DNA from 3 places in the Yersinia mollaretii ATCC 43969 genome. Region 3 is predicted to be linked to each of the others. Evidence: predicted binding sites of a transcription regulator. Region 3 holds the regulator's gene; each other region holds the start of a gene.

Region 1 (7,373 bases), 1.2 Mb from region 3:
AAGGGTATATATGTCATGTTTTGGTCTTTCCTCGCCGGCACGGAGTGCTGGCGATGTGCATAAAAAAACAGCTCTTCTGAGTTCCGGTCAATTGATATCTGGTGAGGTTCCGATATTCTCTGATAGTGTTTTTTTTGGCGATAAAATAACCACCAATTCTTCTCTCGATAAAAGTAAAGAAGATGAAGAGTTCAATATGCATATGATTGAAAATGCCTATTATATTAAAAATAGAAATTACTCTTACACAAGCAGTCCGATCATCAATCAGAAGGATAAAGCTAATATCACGGCTTTGATATACGCACCAGAGTTACAAGAAAGAATAAATAAAGAATATAGTGACTTGAAAGAAAATACAGTAATGCATAAAAGTGATTATCAAATAAAAGGTAATTTAATCCTCACCGAATTAATTGCAAAAGAGTTTACTGCCGTAGCATCATCAGACATCAATAGTGGTCAATGGGCTAATGAAAACCCGTTAACCAGTGCAATGCTTGCTTGTATTAAAGATAAGCATGAACAACCTGATATTAACGCCATCGTTTCAGATCGAGCTATTCGATTTCTTTGTACTAAAGTGCCCCATGTGATGGATGAAATATTCTCTTTGGATGGATTTATTGCAGCATGTATTGAAGAGATTACTCAATATCTCTTTTTACCTGAAGGAAATAAGGTGACATTCCCAGACGATATTGCGGCGAGTATTAAACGAAAAGTGGAAAGAATGGCGAGTGAAATTCGCATGCATCCAGAGGTAAAAATTGAAGAACTTAGGGAGCTTGACGAATTTATAAAACAATTCCCCCAATCTTTATCGAATGAATAAAATATTGTTCAAAATAAAAATAGCCCAGTCAATATTTTACTCAACAGTAGATTAATTATAAGCGAAGGTACTATGAAAACTAACGGCCATTTTTTTAAAAACTTAATGAGTAATTTTACGAAATCGTCACATTTTTCTCATGAGAAAAAAACAATCAAAAACAATCAAATACAGAAAACAGATTTCAACTGTTTTGAAGAATGTAAGTTAAGTAACCTTATTTCTGAATTGGAGAAGGACTTTGATTACAATTATGGCTATGATAAGACATTCCCTATTTATATGCAGATCTGGGACGAAATAAATAAAAGTGACGATCATCGCAATTATGTACTAATGGAAGCTCAAGCCAATAAAGGTAAACGCAGCGATGCGCTATGCTGTTTTTTGGTGGAACAAGGGTGGTTGGTTGAGCATACTAATATCGAATTCCCATCCCAAAGCCGCGTATTGGATGATTTAAGGAGTGATGCCCTTTGCCAGCAGGCTATCAGAAAATTGATAGTTAAAGGCGTGCAAGAAAATATACAATCTATTGTTAATGGGAAAAGTTCTCCGTCGAAGGAGTGGGCAAAAAAAGAGCATGAAAAACAGGAAAGTATTCTTTCGATAGTTTGTCATGTCTTAGGATTAACTGCCGATAAAAAAAATGGTGCCAAAAATCGCCTGGGTCAAGATCCTATTTCTAATGTTGTATCCAGCATTACGAACAAGGCACATGATTTTATTAAGAAAAATATTGATGGTGAGAATCCGGATGCAATAGTAACGCGCAAAATTGTTGATGCTTATTATAGATGCTATAGTAACAAAGAAGAATTACCAAGTGCTGAAATTATTGATAAAGTAAAAGATGAAATAATTAATACCGTCCTCATTAGCAGTAATCCTCATAATGAGAATTATCATACACTTTTAGATGATTGTAAGAGACCGCTTAGTATAGAAGCGAGCGCCTATAGGATTATATCTAAAGTATTACTTCATCCTGTTATCAGTGAAAAATACTTTAACCATATGGAGGCCATAATAAAATCAGGATCTTTCCTTCAGCCTAATGGAGAGAAGAAAGAATCTATACGTATAGAAAAAAAATATTTAGCGACAGATGAAACTTATCATATCAAGAGCAGCCAGTTTTATAAAGATATTGAGAGTCATTTATTGAGTATTAATAAAAATCTTACTGAGAATGACATTTTATTGTGCAGTATGGATTATCACCAGTATTTCTGTCAGCAGTTTGACCTTGACGTTCCTAGTCTAGCGGCTCTGGAGCCTTTTCAGCCGTTAACCATTGAGTCAAATAAGCGTGGGGCAGTGCATATCGAGTAGAAATAACATGGTAATAAAGTGATTTAAATCACATAATTAATGTAACAGCGGCAAGATAATATTTATTTATGTGACGTGAACACATGAAATTATCCTCAATTCAGGTAAACTGCGCGACTTTCACTCAATGCACGTTTCGTTTAACACTTTCGCGCAGGTAAATCTTGATGAACATTATTCTGATGATTGCCATCACCACTGGTATTCTCTCAGGTGTCTGGGGCTGGGTTGCCGTCAGCTTAGGGCTGATCAGTTGGGCGGGTTTTCTGGGGTGTACCGCCTACTTTGCCTGCCCCCAAGGTGGGGTGAAAGGGTTGCTAATTACCCTGCTAACCTGCCTGAGCGGGGTATTTTGGGCGATGATGATTATTCAGGGTAGCGCCTTGCAGCCGGAGTGGGCCATCTTGGGTTATGTCTTGACGGGTATTGTGGCGTTTTTGATGTGCATTCAGGCCTGTCAGCAGTGGTTATCCTTTGTCCCCGGTACTTTTATTGGCGCCTGCGCAACCTTTGCTGGCAATGGCGACTGGAAGTTAGTGATCGCCTCGCTGCTGGTTGGCGTAGTGTTCGGTTATGCGATGAAAAACAGTGGGTTGTGGTTGGCGGCGAGGCAGAGCCGCCAGGGGGAGCATCCCTTGGAACCTTCGGTAGGGATGGATGCTGATCCGAAATCTATCAACCGAAACCTGCTCCCCCAGCCACAACTGAACCTATCAACAAATCCATCTGAACCGGAATGAAGAATCACAAAAGGTGATTCGCCACCTTAACCACAATCTTACGTAATGGAGCCACTTCCCCAAGTGTCCCCATCGGGCGATGCAACTCACCGGGGAACAGCAGGGCGATATCACCCGGTGCCAGTGTCAATAACGTTTCGCTGGTGATGCCCTCAAACAACCCATAATCCCGCTCAGTATCAAAATCCATGGTCGGGCGCTGGCCCTGCGCGGAGGGCGAAGCCCCAATCACCTCACTGCCTTCCAGCAGAATATGGATATCAATATAGTAACGGTGTAATTCCGGAGCTTGCTCATATAAAGGTTTGGTGGCGGCAATAATATGATTCAGGTAAATTTCACGCCCTTCAATCTCTTGCTCACCGGCGGGCAAATTGACTAAATCCATTTGGCTAATGGTCGCCAGCGTCCGGCGGATCACCTCGGGATACCACGGGTTATTCACCGCGCTTTTAAGTTCATCAAGTATCATAACTATTCCTATATGCTCGTGTGGCCCGCGCTTATGCGCAATGACTCACGCTATTTTCAGATTCCAGTGCGGCAATACAGAGTTCAACAACACCGGCCACATCAGGCGAAATATCGATTTTAATGACGTCCGGCTCGCTGGCTCCGGGGGCCTCTAATGTTGCGAACTGGCTCTTTAATAGGCTCTCAGGCATAAAATGCCCAGCGCGTTGCTGCATTCTGTGCAGCACTAAATCGTAATCACCGGTCAACCACAAAAAACGGATACCGTGGTTCCCCTCACGCAGACGGTCGCGGTACTGCTTTTTCAGTGCCGAGCAGACTAAAAAACCCACTTCATTCTTCTGTTGCAGGCTATAGGCCACATCACTGAGCCGCTCAAGCCAAGGGGCGCGGTCTTGATCATTCAGTGGCTGACCTGATGCCATTTTTTGAATATTGGCGCGAGGGTGTAGATCGTCACCATCAATAAATTTGGCGTTAAGTGCCTGCGCCAGTACTTGACCGACACAAGACTTGCCCGTGCCGGAAACACCCATGACAATAATGCATTTACCAGACATATCATTCCTCTGTATTTATCAGACTGCGACCAACATGCCGCCATCAACAAACAGCAGATGACCATTGACGAAATCAGAGGCTTTGGACGACAGATAAACCGCAGCCCCAATCAGCTCTTCCGGGTCTCCCCAGCGGGCGGCGGGCGTGCGTTTACACAACCAATCGGTGAAGGCTTTATCGTCAACCAGCGCTTTTGTCATATCGGTTTTGAAATAACCAGGGGCGATACCATTGACCTGAATGTTGTAACGGGCCAGCTCGACACACATGCCGCGCGTCAACATTTTGACCGCACCTTTAGAGGCGGCATAAGGTGTAATAGTGTCGCGACCTAATTCACTCTGCATGGAACAAATATTGATAATTTTCCCGCGTTGGCGTTTAACCATATAACGGGAGACGGCTTGTGAAACTAAGAATACGGATTTCTGGTTGACGGCGATAACATCGTCCCAATCTTTTTCTGGGAATTCGGTAAAAGCATGGCGACGTTGAATACCGGCATTATTAATTAAGATATCAATCGCACCAATGCTGCTCTCTATTTGTTCGATAGCCTCATTGACCGCATCATGGTCGGTCACATTAAAGGCTGCGGCATGAGCAACAAACCCGTTGGCGCGCAATTCAGCAACGGCTTTTTCTGCCCGCTCGGCGGTAATATCATTAATAATGATCTCCGCACCAAATTCAGCCAAACCTTTTGCTAATAGGAATCCGATACCTTGTGCGGAACCCGTAATTAATACTTTGCGTTTTTCTAGCGAAAATAGATTCTTCATTGTGAATTCCTAATGGCGCAATCGAGCGACATATAAAATAGATGTTATGAGTGAACACTGTCGAATTAATACAGTCATCGTTTAAATTTAGGCAATAAAATCACGAATAATAAAGTCTTTATTATTTCCCAATATTGCTTTAAAACAGATGGAAATCCGATTCACGGTAGCGGTATTTCCATTAAACTGGGCCGTCTGAAAACATGTCTCTATCAGACCGTTTTCTGCCTTATCAAACTGTGATGCAGATCACTTTAAATCATGTTACGACAAGCTGTTACCGCTTACGTGAGCGGTGTCGCCTTGAGGATAGAAAAAGAGTCTGGTTAGCAGGGGCTTTGCCCATTTCATTAACAGATTGCAGATTAACCTATTGATAATAAAATAACTTAATAATGATCAGCATGGCTGTTATAGCATATTTAACCCGTAACATGCTTTTCATTACACAAGTTAACAGTGCATAATCAGTTTACCCCTCTCGCACTCTTGTTCCAGGTATTTGCCATGAAAAACCAGCGTGTTACGTTACAGGATATCGCGTTACTTGCCGGCGTGACCAAAATGACCGTCAGCCGCTATTTGCGCACGCCGGAAAAAGTGGCACCAGAAACCGGTGAGCGCATTGCTCAGGTGATGGCTGAAGTTAATTATAGTGCTGATTCTGAAGGGGAAACGGGGCTTAATCAAAAAAGTCCGCGTATAGGAATCTTGGTGCCCTCTTTTAATAACCAGATTTTCTCCGATCTATTGGCGGGTATTGAGTCAGTGACTGCCGCCAGTGGATACCAAACGCTGGTAGTCAATTATAACTACAGTAAAGAGCGCGAAGAGGAGCAGATCATTAATCTGCTCTCCTGCCAGATCTCCGGGTTGATACTCACAGACTCCGAACATACCTTACGTGCTGATAAATATCTGAATGCCTCCGAAATTCCAATCGCCCAAGTGATGGATCTGGAGCCGCAATTTAATCGTATCACGGTCGGATTCAATAATTATCAGGCCGCCTATGACATGACGGCAACCCTACTCGCCAGTGGAAAACAGAATATTGTCTATTTCGGTTCCATGTCTGATGTGCGGGATCGCAAACGTTATCAAGGTTATAGTCAGGCAATGAGTGATGCTAATTTCACGCCATTACATATTACGCCGAATAAAGTCTCTTCCGTTTCTATTGGTGCCGGGATGTTGGCATTGGCACGACAAATGTATCCGCAGGTTGATGCTATTTTCTGTACCAATGATGATATGGCCGTGGGGGTGTTACAAGAGTGCTTGAAGCTGGGCATGGCGATACCCGCTGAAATGGCTATTTCCGGTTTTCATGGGCTGGATATTGGTCAGGCAACCACGCCGGTGCTGGCCAGTGTTACCACGCCACGTTTTGAAATGGGTAAAGTTGCCGCTGAGATTTTGATTAAAAAAATCAAAAAAATCCCGACAATTGAGCAGGTTGACCTACATTATCGGATTTCACTCGGTGGGACGATTTAAGGTTCCAGCCATTTCTGTAGGGATGCTCGTCTCTTATTTTCTGCCATTGTGCTGTGCAATGGCAGCCACTCACTTTCCTCTGTCTCCCTTGCTTATGTTTTATTCCCGCCATAACAAATGACCGCTATCGATAACATTTCAATTAATGCCTTACATGAATTTTTAACGCGTACCTGATTAGCTGAAACAATTCAGCCTTGGCAATGATAGCTGGGTCACGTTACCGGTAACATGTTTTCTTAACATGATTTACAGTGACCCACATCACAAAATAAAACATTGAAAACAGGTCTCATAACGACATTCGCTGAATGGCTACATCATCCGATGATTCCCTGTCGCCATTCTGGTTTCTTTGATTTATTGACATGGTCAGGTACTCATAATGAAAAACAGTACGCAATCTGTATTAATTATCGCCCCGGTAATGGACTATTTGACGGAGAAATTGGAACAAAACTTTACTGTTCACAAACTCTTCCAGATAGCGGATCACGCGGAGTTTCTGGCTGAGCAGGGCAAGAATATTAAAGGTATTGTGACTCGTGGTGATATTGGCGTGACCAACGAAGTGTTGGCGTTATTACCTGAAGTAGAGATTATCTCAATCTTCGGCGTTGGGACGGATGCTGTCGATCTGGATTATACCCGTGAGCGTAAGATCATTGTGACTACCACGCCGGGTGTGCTGACAGACGATGTGGCTGATACCGCGCTGGGGCTCATTATTGCCACCTCTCGCCGCTTATGTCAGGCCGATAAATTCCTGCGTGCCGGTCAGTGGCCGCATAGCAGCTTACCTCTATCGTCCAAAGTGACTGGAAAACGTCTGGGCGTATTTGGGATGGGCCGCATTGGTCAAGCCATTGCCCGCCGTGCTGCGGGTTTCGATATGCAAATTGCCTACACTGATACAGTGCATATCGAAAGCCTGCCATACCAATATGTGCCTGATTTAATCAGCCTCGCGCAACAGAGCGATATTCTGGTGGTGGCTATCTCTGGTGGGAAAGACAGTGCGGGCCTGATTGATAAAACCGTTTTTGCCGCGCTGCCCAATCATGCGATTCTGATCAATATTGCCCGTGGCAGCATGGTTAATCAGGATGATTTAATTCATGCGCTGCAACAGCAAGATATTGGCGG
Region 2 (7,373 bases), 2.3 Mb from region 3:
CAATGATAAAAGACTGGTAAGTCCAACCAGAATAAACTTGTTCATATTGACCATCTCTATTTAGGATAATGTAAAGTAAAAATACTTTCTTAGAATGAGGGCAACACTCTGCCCACCCGATTTTAAAGAGTTAATATTTGTTTTATTATTTATTGTCATATCCAGAAGCATTAATTGGAAAATGGCACGCCATGATTAAATATTCATATTTGACCTCTACGAAATAGTTAAACTATTTTTATTTAATTTTATGATATTTATCAGCGAGGAATGAATTATCCTCGCTGATAGAGTAATACTAATTCATTGGTTAATTCACGGGCTAATAGCGATGTCATTAAGTGATCCTGAGCATGGACCATAATGAGCGTCATGGGTGTTTTGGCTTCACCCGCATCTTGTTCAATCAGCTTGGTTTGCATACGATGCGCCGCTTTTGTAAAGCCATCAGACTCCGCTAACAGTGCATGAGCCTGAGTGAAATCCCCTTCACGGGCAGCGCGCAGGGCTTCAAAGCACAAGCTTCTGGCCTGACCGGCATTGACGATAATCTCCATGACGGCCTCTTCCAGATCAATCATTTTTCTCTACCTCATCAAAGCCTTGATTGTCAGCCGTTGCCGCGAACCATTCACCACTTTTTTTCACGATGCGTTGTTGCGTTTTTAAATCTAACTGGATGAAACCATAACGGTTTTTGTACGCATTGCACCATGACCAGTTATCAATAAACGTCCACATATGATAGCCCAGGCAGTGGCTTCCTTCCGCTAATGCGCGGTGAACCCATTTTAAATGTTCAGAGACAAACTCAATACGATAATCATCATTAATCTGCCCGTTCTGGCTAAAACGTTGTTCGTTTTCAACGCCCATGCCATTTTCTGAAATAAAGCAGCGCGGATTATCGTAATTTTCACGTAGGTTGGTCAGGATGTCGTAAATACCGGGTTCATAAATTTCCCAACCTCGGTGCGGATTCATTTTGCAGCCGGGCATCTGATAATAATCAAACAACCACTCCGGCATAAATGGCGCATCAGGATTAACCCTGCTATCGCGACACTTTATTCTACGCGGCTGATAATAATTGATGCCGAGTAAATCTACTTTGCCCTCAAGGATTAATGCGCTGTCTCCGGGCTGGCACTCAGGTAATTGATCGTAATCTTTAAGCAATGCGACCAGTTCAGTCGGATATTCACCGCGTAATACGGGGTCAAGGAAGCTGCGGTTAAACAGTAAATCCGCAATGTTGGCTGCTTTGATATCCGCCGGATTCTCGGAGCGGGGATAGGAGGGTGTCAGATTTAAAATAATACCAATTTCGCCCCCTAATTCGCGCTGACGGTATTTTTTTACCGCTAAAGCATGGGCCAACACCGTGTGATAGGCCACCGTGGCCGCGCGCTTGAAATCCACCACATTGGGGTAATGGAAATCATACAGATAACCGCCTTCAACGGGCACGATAGGCTCATTGAAGGTAAACCAGTGTTGCACCCGATCACCAAACAAACGGAAGCAGGTATCCGCATATTCGGCATAGGCGTCAACCACATAGCGACTTTCCCAGCCCCCCTGTTCTTGCATCACAGTGGGCATATCAAAATGGAACAAATTGATAAACGGGGTTATCCCCTGCGCCAACAACTCATCAATCACGCCATTGTAGAAATCCACGGCCTCTGGGTTGACTTCACCCCGCCCTTTGGGCATCAGACGCGCCCAAGAAATTGAGGTGCGGAAGCTATTGTGATTTAACTGTTTCAGCAACGCGATATCTTGCTGCCAGTGTTGATAAAATGTCGAGGTCTGCTGTGGTCCGATTTGCTGATGAAAACGGCCTGGCTGCTTTGCATACCAAGTGTCCCAAATAGTCGCACTTTTGCCACCACTTAGGCTCTCACCTTCAGTTTGCGGCGCGGAGCTGGCACTGCCCCACCAGAAATCACGTGGAAATTGATACTTCATCTTACTCTCCGTAAAAATCAATCTAATCAGGGTTTAGCGAGTTTCAGCGGCTTCAGCAAAGCTCTGTTGTTGCTCTTTTTCTTCGTCAGCTTTCAGCAGGCTGCGCTCATAAGCTTTGAGGAAGGGGTAGTACATCACCGCAGAGAACACCATACATAACAAGCACATCACCACCGGGCTAAAGGCCCAGTTTGCCGCCCAAGAGGCACCAATAGGTGCAGGTGTGGTCCAGGGTGTTAATGACACAACTTGTGCAATCCAGCCCAACTTGGTTGCGATATAAGCCAAAGTGGCATTGATCATCGGAACAAAGATAAAGGGCAGGAAGAAGACCGGGTTCATGATGATTGGTGCGCCAAATAGAATCGGCTCGTTGATATTAAAGAAGCTCGGCACAATGCCCATCTTGCCAATCGTTCGCAAGTGAATGGCTTTGCTGCGCAGTAGCAGGAAGGCCAGCGGTAATGTTGAACCGACGCCGCCAATCAGTAAGTAGTGATCCCAAAAACCTTGCAAGTAGATGTGGGGCAGAGGTGCACCCGCCGCTAATGCCGCCTGATTCAGTGCCAAGTTGGTCATCCAGAACGGGTTCATGATACCGGTGACAATCAACGCGCCATGAATACCGGCAAACCACAATATTTGGCAGAGCAATACCGACAGCAAAATAGCCGGCAGTGAATCTGAAGCTGAAACCAAAGGAGCCAACAAATGCATGATGGCTTCTGGAATAATCATTCCAGTGGATGATTCGATAAATAAATTGAGTGGGTGCAGAGTCGCGACCACGGCCACCACAGGAATCAGGATTTCAAAGGAGCGCGCCACACCGGTCGGCACCTCTTTGGGTAGACGGATGGTAATGTTATGGCGCTTTAAAAATGCATATAATTCAGTGGAGTACACCGCAGTAATAATGGCGGTAAAAATTCCTTGGCCGGAGAAGTATTGGGTTGAGATATGGCCGTCGGCATAAGGAGCCGCCACCAGCAAGAATGACATCAATGCCAGCAGGCCAGTCATGATCGGGTCAAGCTTGTATTGCCGACCCAGACTGGCGCCAATCCCGACCGAGATAAAGAAGGTCATAACCCCCATGCTGAGATTAAACGGCAGCATCAGTTCATTGCGATAGGTGCTGGAGAAATTCAACCACGCCCGAGCAAAACCCCAAGTGGTGTCAGCAGAAAATGGCGGGAAGATAAAGACCAGCATAAACGAACCGATGATCATAAACGGCAGTGCCGAGGTAAAACCGTCGCGGATCGCGATAATGTACTTTTGTTGCCCTATCCGCCCGGCCAGCGGCGTGATGGTTTGCTCAATCATCCCAACCATTGTTTGGTAAAGAGAACTCATTGCAGATACCTTTTATTTCACTGCATTAATAAGAGATAAGGCGAAGTCGAGAACCTTATCACCGCGTTGCATGCCGTAATCCATCATGTCGATGGTCATCACCGGAATTCCCAAAGGCTCAGCCGTTGCTGCCAAATCCCGTTGCATGTATTTCACCTGCGGCCCTAACAGCACAACCTGATAGTGGCTGAATTGCTCGTTAAACTCGCTGGCACCAAAAGCATCAATCTGAACCTCCAGTCCACGGGTCGCTGCTTCAGCCAGCATTTTTTTCACTAGCATACTGGTGGACATCCCGGCTGAGCAGCACAGCATTATTTTTTTCATTACCTATAGCCTCACGTCATCTTGTCATATTGAGCCTCATTGGAAACAAAATGGAAACCGGTTTCCATCCAAACAGAAGAGATATGAGAGCGCGCTCAAATATTTACTTACTGAAAGATATGCAGTTGTGAAAGAGGTCACAAAAAGCTAAGCAAGAATCAATGTTTTACTGGATACTTTCTGGTGACAACGGTTTCCGTCATGGCAATCAGGGTATAGAATGGGCAGAGTTAGATTGGAACCAAGGATAAAAGGAACTGATCAGGCCCTCTGGCCATTGATCAGATAAAGTGGAGTGAAGTTATGTCGACTATTAATGATGTATCGCGGTTAGCCAACGTATCTAAAGCCACTGTGTCTCGGGTGTTGAGCGGGTCACGCGGTGTCAAGGAAGAGAGCCGTCTGGCAGTAATGAAAGCGGTCGAAACCCTTAACTATAAGCCGAATGTGATCGCGCAATTTCTGACCGCGCAGTCAACAGGTTGTGTCGGAGTGATTTGTGCCACTGAACACATTCAGCAAACAACCAGTTATCTGTTCGCCTTAGAAAAGCAGTTTAGTCAGCATCAAAAGCACTTATTACTGCGTTTTGCGGACAACAGTGTCGGGGTTGCCAACGCCGTGACAGAGCTGGCCAATGGCCTGTGCGATGCCATTATCATCATCGGTGCACGCTTTCCGCTGCCGCCACCCGATGAGAAAACCATCATGATTGATTGCCTTGAATCCTCAACCCCTAACAGTATTTTATTCGACCACTCATTCGCGGCAGAAACCGCCTGCCACTATCTGGTCAGTCAGGGCCGTCGGCATATTGCGCTGTTAAATCATGCTTCGGGGACAGTCGCGGAGCAGACACTGTTGGGTTACCAGCGGGCGCTGGAAAATTACCTGATCCCCTACAACCGTAGTCTGGTGATGGGCAATGTTCTCTCCTCTTCCGAGGCGTTGCAGACACTGTTGAACAATGGCGTGCAATTTAATGCCCTGCTAGTGATGGATGAGATTGAAGCCCAGAAAGCCATTGCCCTGTTACATCTCTTCAAGCGCACCGTGCCGGATAAAGTGATGGTTTTCAGTCTGGATGGTTCGGTGCAATTACCGGGAGTTCCCGCGGTGCCTGCCATTGAGTATTCGCTGGAAACACTGGCCAGAAAAGTTGTCGACTTAATTGATGCCCGCACGGGTAAGCATGTAAATCCACAAGTTTTCCGTGGCAATCTGGTGGTTCCGCACGGTTTAACCGAATAACGACACTTATTTAGGTGATTCGATAATGAATACCATTCAGACAGATTATGACGTTATCCGTTCAGCCCTCAGCGATAACACATTGATTACACTATTGCATATTGGCGATGAATCGACCGCCGTCATAACCTCTGACGCCGACGATGCAGTAGTTACACAGCAGCTCACGGTCGGCGCAATCAATACCGCTCGCACCTACTTCAGGCACAATCCGCCAACCCCAGATGAGATGGAAACCGCCATTATGGTGGTCGAAGATGAAGTTATCCGTATCAGTCCTGCGGTGAATAGAGCTTCGCAACTCTTTACCACTGACCCTAATATTGCGGAGATTGCCCTGCTTGCCGGTTTGCCCTTGCAGTCTGAAACTCGGATGTCACTGGAGTCAGTGGAGCGAATGTTTGATAGGTTGGCCGCCGTGATGATGGGCAGACCTGCCGCCTCTGAAGGGATTCCGGCAGATAATGAGTTTGCGGCCCGCCTGCTGATTCTGCGCGAATTTATGCATCATTTGCAGTTTTCGGCGATTACTGTGGTGGCTGAGACGATGCGAATGAGTGGCTATGCGGATAAGCGGTAATCGATTGATCTTATTAGGATAATGTAGATAGATGAGTGACAGCGGCCATTTTCATCGCACACTGTCACTCTTTTTTATGATGCTTTTACTCGCAATACCACTGCTTATTTACTGGCTTTAGGGTCCAGATTATCCGCTGGCAATTCACCGGGCAGATAGTCCGGCAAGCGACCCGCAGGGAAGATAGCCAGCAGTGATAACAGCGCCATAATCAGCAAGCCAAATTTCAGCGCACGTAAACGGGCTTCTTCGTTGACTCGCACCGCTTCCGCTACCTGTTCAGGGGTCGCAGTCGTCTGCGCTAACACACCTTGTAGGCGGTCATTACTGACGAAGTTGATGCTGTCCATATTGACCTGAGCCTGAATCTCTGGCGTCAGAATTGGCGTTTCAGCCACACCGCGCATCACGTTGGCACTTAACAAGCCCACCAGCAAAGCACCGGCGACCGCAGTACCGATGGCGTTGGCCAAGTTGTTTGTCGTACCACGTAGTGAGCCAACATCGCCTGCCAGTTCTTTTGGTGACGCACTGACCAACACGTTGAACAGCAAGGTGACCAATGCACCCTGAGCCAGACCGAAGATCACCAGACCAATCAATACCGCGAACTCACTCCAGTTATTGCGCACCACAAATGCCAGCCACAACAGGGCGATGGTACAGGTGATAAAGCCATAACGGCCGATCTTGCGGGGTGTCAGTTTCTTATAGAAGCGGACAATCAGCATGGCAGAGAAGAAGACAGACAAGTTAAACGGCATCATGGCAATGGCCGTGGCCATTGGGGTGCTGCCCTGCACGATTTGGATGTACAGCGGAACCGAGAAGTTCAGCATTGCTTCCAGTGCGACCACGGCGAACATGGCGAACACGGCCGCTTTCTCCGTGGGTGAGGTGATCACTTCCAGTGCCAGTAACGGCGTCTTGCCTTGTTCTTGGCGGCGACGCGTCCAGACCACAAATGCCTGACCCAGCACAATACCCAGTACAATCATAAATGGCGCAGGTGAGAAGCCCAGCAGATCAAATGGCGCACCGTCACGCACTAAGCCGAAGCCCCAGCGATTCAGGTTATTAAAGCCGAATGACAGCAAAATAATGGCCGAAGCCGCCAGAATCACACCGATAATATCAATGCCCACTTCTGGACGGCCTTTATCTGCTTTCAGGCGGAAGCTCAGTACAAAGATAACTGCCGACAACACAATCAAAATACCGAACGCCGGACGCCAGCCGATATAAGTCCCAAGAATACCGCCGATCAAAAACGCCGCCACACCCGCACCGGCACGGGCAGAACCCAATGCACCGAGCGCCGTCGCTTGTTGCGTACCACGATAGTTTTCAGCAATCAGTGCCACCAAGGCTGGCACCAAGGCCGCACCGGCCAGACCGCTTAATGCCTGTGCACTGATCATCACGGTGACATTCGGACTGAATGTCATCATGACCTGCGCGATACCGAACAGCAAAACGGTGCTGCGAAATACCACCAATGGCCCAAAGCGCTGGTTGAGTTTGGCACCCAACATCACGAAACCGGCCACTGACAGTGAGTACATCACGATAGCGGTGGCAATCGTGGTGGGTGGCACATTAAAACTTTTGACCATTCCACCCAAGGCAACCGGCAGAGAGGCCACGTTGAATGACATTAAAATCTGGGCCAATGCGATGGTGATCATCGGCACCCAGGACTCTTTAACTTCCGCACCCGCGCGGTGAGTTGATTGATTCGCCATAAATTTCTCTATCCTTTTGACATATTATTCTTGTTTTCAGAACCATTCGACTTTTGACGCCGCTCAGTTTTTGAAACGATCGATTTTCAGAGCAATGCCCAGATGCCGAGGCTCAACCCTTGTCGGTGTAAGGCTCA
Region 3 (7,373 bases):
GCGCTGGTGGATAAAGTTGAGCAAGTGGTGCGGCTGATTCGCTCAAAAGGCGTCGGCATCTATTTCGTGACACAGAACCCGCTCGATATCCCCGATAAGATCCTCGGCCAATTAGGCAACCGCGTGCAACATGCCCTACGAGCCTTTACGCCGCGCGATCAAAAAGCGGTGAAAGCGGCAGCACAAACCCTGCGCGCGAATCCCGCTTTCAGTGCCGAACAAGTGATTACCGAATTAGCGGTCGGCGAGGCGCTGATCTCCTTCCTCGATGAAAAAGGGCGGCCTAATGTGGTGGAGCGAGGGATGGTTATCGCCCCGCAGTCAAAAATGGGCGCACTGGATGCGGCAGCACGTAATCACGCCATCAATCATTCCCCACTCTATGGCCGCTATGAGGAGAGGGTCGATCGCGAATCGGCCTATGAGAAATTATCCGCTGGCGGTTTCTCAACCCTAGGCCGTGCGGCGCAAGAGCAGGCAACTACCCCGCAGCAACCCGCTGAACAGCAGAGTGGCGGCGGTGGTTTGATGGGCGGGCTGAATGATTTACTATTTGGTTCCACCGGCCCACGAGGGGGGCGGCGCGATGGTATAGTTCAAACCGCGGCCAAAAGCATGGCCCGCGATCTGGGGCGACAAATTCTGCGCGGCGTATTGGGGTCAATCACCGGTGGGCGTAAGCGTTAAGCTGATTTTTGGATACGAAATGCTGTTATTAATCGACAATTACGATTCATTTACCTACAACCTGTATCAGTATTTTTGTGAGCTGGGCGCACAGGTGGTGGTTAAGCGCAATGATGAAGTGCAACTGGCTGATATCGAAAAGTTAGCCCCTTCGCATTTAGTCATTTCTCCCGGTCCTTGCACGCCAAATGAAGCCGGGATCTCATTGGCGGCTATCCGCCATTTTGCCGATAAATTGCCGATACTGGGGGTCTGCTTGGGCCATCAGGCGCTGGGGCAAGCTTTTGGCGCGCGCATTGTGCGGGCGCGGCAGGTGATGCACGGCAAGACCACAGCGATTTGCCACAATCATCAGGGGGTTTTCCAAGGGCTGAATCAGCCGCTGACCGTGACCCGCTATCACTCGTTAGTGATTGACGCCGATTCACTGCCCGCGTGTTTTGAGCTGACCGCATGGACGGAGCAAGCGGGCGTGATGGATGAGATTATGGGCATTCGCCATCGTACACTGCCACTGGAGGGCGTGCAGTTTCATCCAGAGAGCATCCTCAGCGAGCAGGGCCATCAGTTATTGGCTAATTTCCTTAAGAATTAACGGGTTGAGATTGTCATATCAATAAAGCGATCATTTTGTTTGCTTGGTTGTGATTTTTTATGCATATTTTGTGATTATATTCTCACTCGTCAGTAGTTGGCGGCTCAATGGTTAATCAAAGGTGGGCAGTGCAATGGCAGATAAAATAGCAGTTAATCGCAGTACATTCGATCAGGTCATTCTGCCTGTTTATGCACCCGCGCAGTTTATCCCTGTAAAAGGGAAAGGTAGCCGCGTATGGGATCAGCAAGGCACAGAATATATTGATTTTGCGGGTGGAATTGCGGTGACTGCACTCGGTCATTGTCATCCGGCGCTGGTGGCGGCCCTGCATCAGCAGGGTGAGACGTTATGGCATACCAGCAATGTATTCACCAATGAGCCAGCGCTACGTTTGGCGCAAAAACTGATTGCCGCGACCTTTGCCGATCGGGTGTTTTTCGCCAATTCGGGCGGCGAAGCGAATGAAGCGGCATTCAAATTAGCTCGTCATTACGCCATTGAACGCCATAGCCCGTATAAAACCAAAATCATTGCTTTCCACAATGCATTCCATGGTCGCACCTTGTTTACCGTATCGGTCGGCGGTCAGCCAAAATACTCCGATGGTTTTGGCCCGAAACCGGCCGACATTATTCATGTCCCCTTTAATGATCTGGCTGCCGTGAAAGCGGTGATGGATGACCACACCTGCGCGGTGGTGCTGGAGCCGATTCAAGGTGAGGGCGGGATTACCGCCGCGACACCGGAGTTCCTACAAGGTGTACGCGATCTCTGTACCCAACACAAAGCGCTGTTGGTGTTCGACGAAGTGCAAAGTGGCATGGGTCGTAGCGGCAAGTTGTTCACCTACATGCACTATGGCGTGACGCCCGATATTCTCACCACAGCGAAAGCGTTGGGAGGGGGCTTCCCGATCAGTGCGATGCTCACCACGGAAGAGATTGCCTCAGTGATGTCTGTGGGCACTCACGGCACCACCTATGGCGGTAATCCGCTGGCTTGTGCGGTCGCTGAAGCTGCGCTGGATGTGATTAATACCCCAGAGGTTCTTGAGGGTATTGAACAGCGCCATGGCCTGTTTGTGCAGGCGCTGCAAGTCATTAACCGCAAGTATGCGGTGTTTAGTGATATCCGTGGAATGGGGCTGCTGATTGGGGCTGAGTTAGCGCCACAATACCGTGGCCGCGCGCGGGAGTTTCTGACGGCAGCAGCGGCGCACGGTTTGATGATTCTCAATGCTGGACCCGATGTGTTGCGCTTAGCGCCTTCGCTGGTGGTTGAGTTGGAGGATATCCAGCAAGGAATGGCGCGTTTGGAAAATGCCATCGCCAGTCTGGTGAATGGGCGCTAAGTTGACTATTGAGTAATGTTATCAACGGGAGGCGTTTGGCCTCCCTTTTTCCTCTTTTACGCCTTATCTCGCCACTTCCGACTACGCCAAATACCGTGGTGGGGTTGTTGCTGCCAAGCCATAGACGAAACCGTGTGCATGACACTTAAATGTGACAAAATCCGGCGCAAATTACGTTCCAGTTCAGAGATTTGTGTATCAGGCGCGACATCTGGCACTTGCACAAAATCGTTATTCCCCTCGATGCTATCTGACTCCAGCCGCTGCTGGCACTGCTGAATTGCCATCTCACAGATCTGCAAATATTCTGCCGCCAGTGTGGCACTCATCAGATGATGATGATCCTCCGCTGGTGTGGCTGATTCAGTTAATGGATGCTCTCGCGTCAGAATAGTCATTTCGTTGATATGCCCCACAATCAGCTCGCTATGGGTCGCCCACAGCCGCATATCCGCCAAATATTTTGAGTTGAAGCCCGGCTCTTGCATCGCCTGATTCAGTGAGCTTAAAACGGTATTACTGGCTTTGTTGACCTGAAGGCGCTCATAGGCGAGTTGGGTGATATCAGGGTGAGGCGTTAGCAGCAAGCGCAGGATTTTCTGGTAAGCCCCCAGCGCCTGATGCGCATTTTTACGCAGCAAACCGCTTTGCCACTGTGGCCATAACCACAAGGCGCTGGCAAAGGCCAGTGCACAGCCGATTAAGGTATCCAGCAGACGCGGCACTAAAAAGTCAGCGCCATCGCCGGTTAATAGCTGCAAGATATACACCGCAGTGATGGTTCTGCCGATCACCGCCAGCCCGTAGTTTTTGCGCTGAACCAGATAGGAGGCCAGAGTGATGAGCAACATAATGCCCAGCGTGGCCCCTTCTGGCATCTGCAAATGCAGCAAACCCGCCGCCAACACTAGCCCGAACAGTGTCCCAAGGGCGCGGTGATGGATGCGCACCTTGGTGGCGTTATAGCCGTTTTGCGTCACCAGCATCACGGTGAGCAAGATCCAATAAGGTTTTGGCAGTTGCATCAAAGCCCCAATATAGCTGCCAGCGGCCAGCGTCACCCCCAGTCGTGCCGCATCGCGCAGTGCTCCAGAGTTAAACGACAGATAGCTGACAAAGGCGGGCCAAAGCGGCTGCTGTTGCTGACTAGACATCAACTCGCGGTCATACAGCGGGCGTCGGTTGCTCAGCAACTGGGCAATATGGCTGACATGGTAGTAGCTAAACTGCGCGACAGGATTATCGGGGTGCTGCTGGGCGATCTCTTCCAGCTCAATCAGTGCATCACCTGCGGTAAAATTGGTCTTAGCATGGTGGTGGTAGAGAATATCATCGGCAATAACGCGTATCTGAGCCGAGATAACCTGAGTATTGCGGCGAATGACCTCCTCGAATTGGCCCTGCTCCATCAACTCTTGCACTTTCTCCGGCTGATTCAGCGCCGCAGTAATGTGCTCTTGCAGGTCGAGCGCCATCTGAAACAGCCCCAGTAGCCGCTTTTGCTCTTTTTTAGTGGCATTATTGATTAAGTTAAATTGTTGATAAAGCTGATTAATCTTATCCATTATCCCCTGTTGACGATCGAGCAGTGGGGGGAGACTCTTTTCGGGCGGCAGATGCTGGGAGAATAGGGTGTATTTGGTGTCGTAATAATCCGCCAGCAAATGATAGAGCTGACTTAAGGGCTCGCGGATCGGCTGGTCTTTGCATAACCGGAACCATAGCCAGTTAAATACGCCATACCAGAGTGTCCCCACGGCGCACAACAGGGGGGCTTGCCAGATAGGTGCACGGCCAACCATGCTGAGGCTGAATATTGCGGCGATTAACGCGGCAGGCAATAAGCGGCCATGGAGGGGGCTGATCGCGCCATTGACACCCAGTACCAGTGCCAATCCGAGCATGATCCACGGCAGGGGAATGTGCCACAGCAACAGCTGTTGGGTCAGGAAACTGCTCAGTGTAAAGAGCGCACCACCGATAATCAGCCGTCGGAAGAAGTGTTGGTGTGGGGTATCCAGCGAGGCAATATTGCAACACGCGGGTATCAGGGAGAACATCAGCCCAAGTCGCAGCTCGCCTATGACAAATCCCAAGGCGGCTGGAAGGCAGAGAACCAATGTTTGGCGTAATGCGTAGTTTACTTCAGGATGATAAATAACCCGTTGCCACTTCATGTAGGCCCCAGAAATTTATTGATCACAAAAGATTGAGAAAACCGATGCCGAGGGTATCGGCACCGGTTTATAGGGAATTAACGGGTGCCGTAAACGACAATCGTTTTACCGTGTGCGGAGATCAGATTTTGATCTTCCAGCATTTTGAGTATCCGCCCCACAGTTTCGCGGGAGCAACCCACTATTTGACCAATTTCCTGGCGTGTAATTTTAATCTGCATCCCATCTGGGTGGGTCATGGCATCAGGCTGTTTTGCCAGATTAAGCAGCGTTTGTGCAATGTGCCCAGTGACATCAAGGAAAGCGAGGTTACCCACTTTCTCGGATGTAATCTGAAGGCGGTTCGCCATTTGTGAAGACAGGCGCATCAAGATATCTGGATTTACCTGAATCAACTGACGGAATTTTTTGTAAGAAATTTCAGCCACTTCACAGGCGGTTTTTGCTCTAACCCAGGCACTACGTTCTTGGCCTTCTTCAAATAATCCAAGCTCGCCGATGAAATCCCCTTGGTTTAAATAGGAGAGAATCATCTCTTTACCTTCTTCATCTTTGATCAGCACCGCAACGGAGCCTTTCACGATGTAGTAAAGCGTTTCGGCCTTTTCACCTTGGTGAATTAGCGTACTTTTCGATGGATATTTGTGGATATGGCAATGAGACAGGAACCATTCGAGAGTCGGGTCTGTTTGTGGCTTGCCGAGAACCATTCGCTGTTATCCTCTGTTGTTATCGCTGCCTAACTTAACAGGGCTCAGAGTTCCCTGTACGGCGTGCTTATAAAATACACTTTCTTTATACCCGACATTTTTTGGAATCTATTGGGTATAGCATATTAATTTGCTCAACTGCCGAAAGGTATAGCCAATATACGTACCGGATAGAAACCCTTCACTGAGTATTGATCACTACCCTATTTAATTCTAGAAACAACACTTTCGGTTCTGTTTGTAGCACAGGATGAGGTCAGTGTCTTGTGTTGTATCGCTTCAGCATGATGAACATCGGGTTACATTGCCAGTTTCTAAATGAAAGGGTAGTCTGGATCAGGAAATTTAACTGGGAGTGAGTGTTATGCAGGCACGTGTAAAGTGGGTTGAGGGGCTGACATTTTTGGGTGAATCGGCGTCAGGACATCAAGTTTTGATGGATGGAAATGCTGGCGACAAAGCACCTAGCCCAATGGAGATGTTGTTAATGTCAGCGGGTGGCTGTAGCGCGATTGATGTGGTGTCGATTCTGCAAAAAGGGCGTAACGACGTGCGCGATTGCGAGGTCACCTTAACCTCTCAGCGCCGGGAAGAAGCACCGCGCCTGTTTACGCAAATCAATTTGCATTTTATCGTCAGCGGCAAGGGCCTCACCGACAAGATTGTTGAGCGTGCCGTTGAGTTATCCGCAGAGAAGTATTGCTCAGTTTCCCTGATGTTAGGGAAAGCCGCGACCATCACTCATAGTTTTGAAATCCGCGAAATCGCCTAAACCCTTCGTGCTTGAAGCTGCAGGGTTGTTAGCTAGGTTCGCTCACCCGAATCACTAACTTGTCGTCAGTGATTCGGGGGCGTGACCGCTGCCATGCCAAGAAAGAAGGAGATTATCCGATCTTCTTCCCTTCCAATAACTGCTGCACTAGCGGTGCCATAATCAGCTCCATCGCCAGTCCCATCTTCCCACCCGGCACCACCAATGTGTTGATATTGGAGATAAATGACCCTTGCAGCATGGCCAGCAAGTAGGGGAAGTCGATCTGATCCAAACCCCGGAAATGAATGACAACAAAACTTTCATCCAGCGAGGGAATGGCTTTCGCCGCAAAGGGGTTGGAAGTATCGACGGTCGGCACACGCTGGAAGTTAATATGGGTGCGAGAAAACTGTGGCGTAATGTAGTTAATATAATCGTCCATAGATCGCACCACGGAGTCCATCACTGCTTCACGGGAGTGGCCGCGCTCGCCGGTATCGCGCACCAGTTTTTGAATCCACTCCAGATTGACAATAGGCACTACGCCGACCAATAAATCGACATGCTTTGCCACATCATGATGCTCGGTCACGACACCGCCGTGCAGCCCCTCATAAAACAGCACATCGGTAGGCTCTGGCAGTGACTCCCACGGGGTGAATGTCCCCGGAATCTGGTTATAAGGCACCGCCTCATCATAAGTGTGTAAGTACTTACGTGAGCGCCCCGTGCCATGCTTGCCATACTCCGACGCACTCTGCTCCAACTGACCAAAGTCATTGGCTTCTGGGCCAAAATAGCTGATATGTCTACCTTGATCCCGCGCCTTACGGATGGCGGCATCCATTTCGGGGCGGGTATAGCGATGGAAGCTATCACCTTCAATTTCTGCTGCGCGAATATTCAACTGCTGAAATATTTTGCGGAATGCCAGACTGGTGGTCGTCGTCCCTGCGCCACTTGAGCCGGTAACGGCTATAACCGGATGTTTAGTTGACATATTAGCTGTAACTCCATGGAGTGGGTCTCTCAGTGGCCGGGGCGGCATTGGCCTGTTTTCGTTAATCGATACGGATTATTTTTAAGGCAAAGTGTT

The links. Region 3 encodes CRP, which controls carbon source genes, mostly activating them, when cyclic AMP is high. Its sites were predicted from a motif close to ATGTGANNNNNNTCACAT; they were not measured.
Positions count from the first base shown of each region.
Region 1: idnO (gluconate 5-dehydrogenase) is a predicted target of CRP. The motif match lies at 4,965-4,982, and genes of this name have one in related genera.
Region 2: HRD69_RS17055 (PTS sugar transporter subunit IIB) is a predicted target of CRP. The motif match lies at 3,786-3,803, and genes of this name have one in related genera.

Region 1 covers NZ_CP054043.1:2,687,196-2,694,568, forward strand. Annotated here, with positions in the region: gene HRD69_RS11910 (hypothetical protein) at 56-835, shown strand; gene HRD69_RS11915 (hypothetical protein) at 908-2,170, shown strand; partial or broken gene HRD69_RS11920 (DUF1097 domain-containing protein) at 2,338-2,829, shown strand; gene HRD69_RS11925 (NanQ anomerase/TabA/YiaL family protein) at 2,915-3,382, opposite strand; gene HRD69_RS11930 (gluconokinase) at 3,414-3,944, opposite strand; gene idnO (gluconate 5-dehydrogenase) at 3,963-4,727, opposite strand; gene HRD69_RS11940 (substrate-binding domain-containing protein) at 5,235-6,227, shown strand; gene HRD69_RS11945 (2-hydroxyacid dehydrogenase) at 6,613-7,373, shown strand, end outside.
Region 2 covers NZ_CP054043.1:3,814,871-3,822,243, forward strand. Annotated here, with positions in the region: gene HRD69_RS17035 (carbohydrate porin) at 1-54, opposite strand, end outside; gene HRD69_RS17040 (PTS lactose/cellobiose transporter subunit IIA) at 276-581, opposite strand; gene HRD69_RS17045 (glycoside hydrolase family 1 protein) at 574-1,974, opposite strand; gene HRD69_RS17050 (PTS sugar transporter subunit IIC) at 2,008-3,333, opposite strand; gene HRD69_RS17055 (PTS sugar transporter subunit IIB) at 3,346-3,660, opposite strand; gene HRD69_RS17060 (LacI family DNA-binding transcriptional regulator) at 3,964-4,911, shown strand; gene HRD69_RS17065 (hypothetical protein) at 4,937-5,491, shown strand; gene HRD69_RS17070 (MFS transporter) at 5,596-7,236, opposite strand; gene glsA (glutaminase A) at 7,349-7,373, opposite strand, start outside.
Region 3 covers NZ_CP054043.1:1,533,644-1,541,016, forward strand. Annotated here, with positions in the region: gene HRD69_RS06685 (helicase HerA-like domain-containing protein) at 1-687, shown strand, start outside; gene HRD69_RS06690 (aminodeoxychorismate synthase component II) at 707-1,282, shown strand; gene argD (bifunctional acetylornithine/succinyldiaminopimelate transaminase) at 1,416-2,636, shown strand; gene HRD69_RS06700 (YccS/YhfK family putative transporter) at 2,693-4,813, opposite strand; gene crp (cAMP-activated global transcriptional regulator CRP) at 4,891-5,523, opposite strand; gene HRD69_RS06710 (OsmC family protein) at 5,888-6,295, shown strand; gene HRD69_RS06715 (phosphoribulokinase) at 6,408-7,277, opposite strand.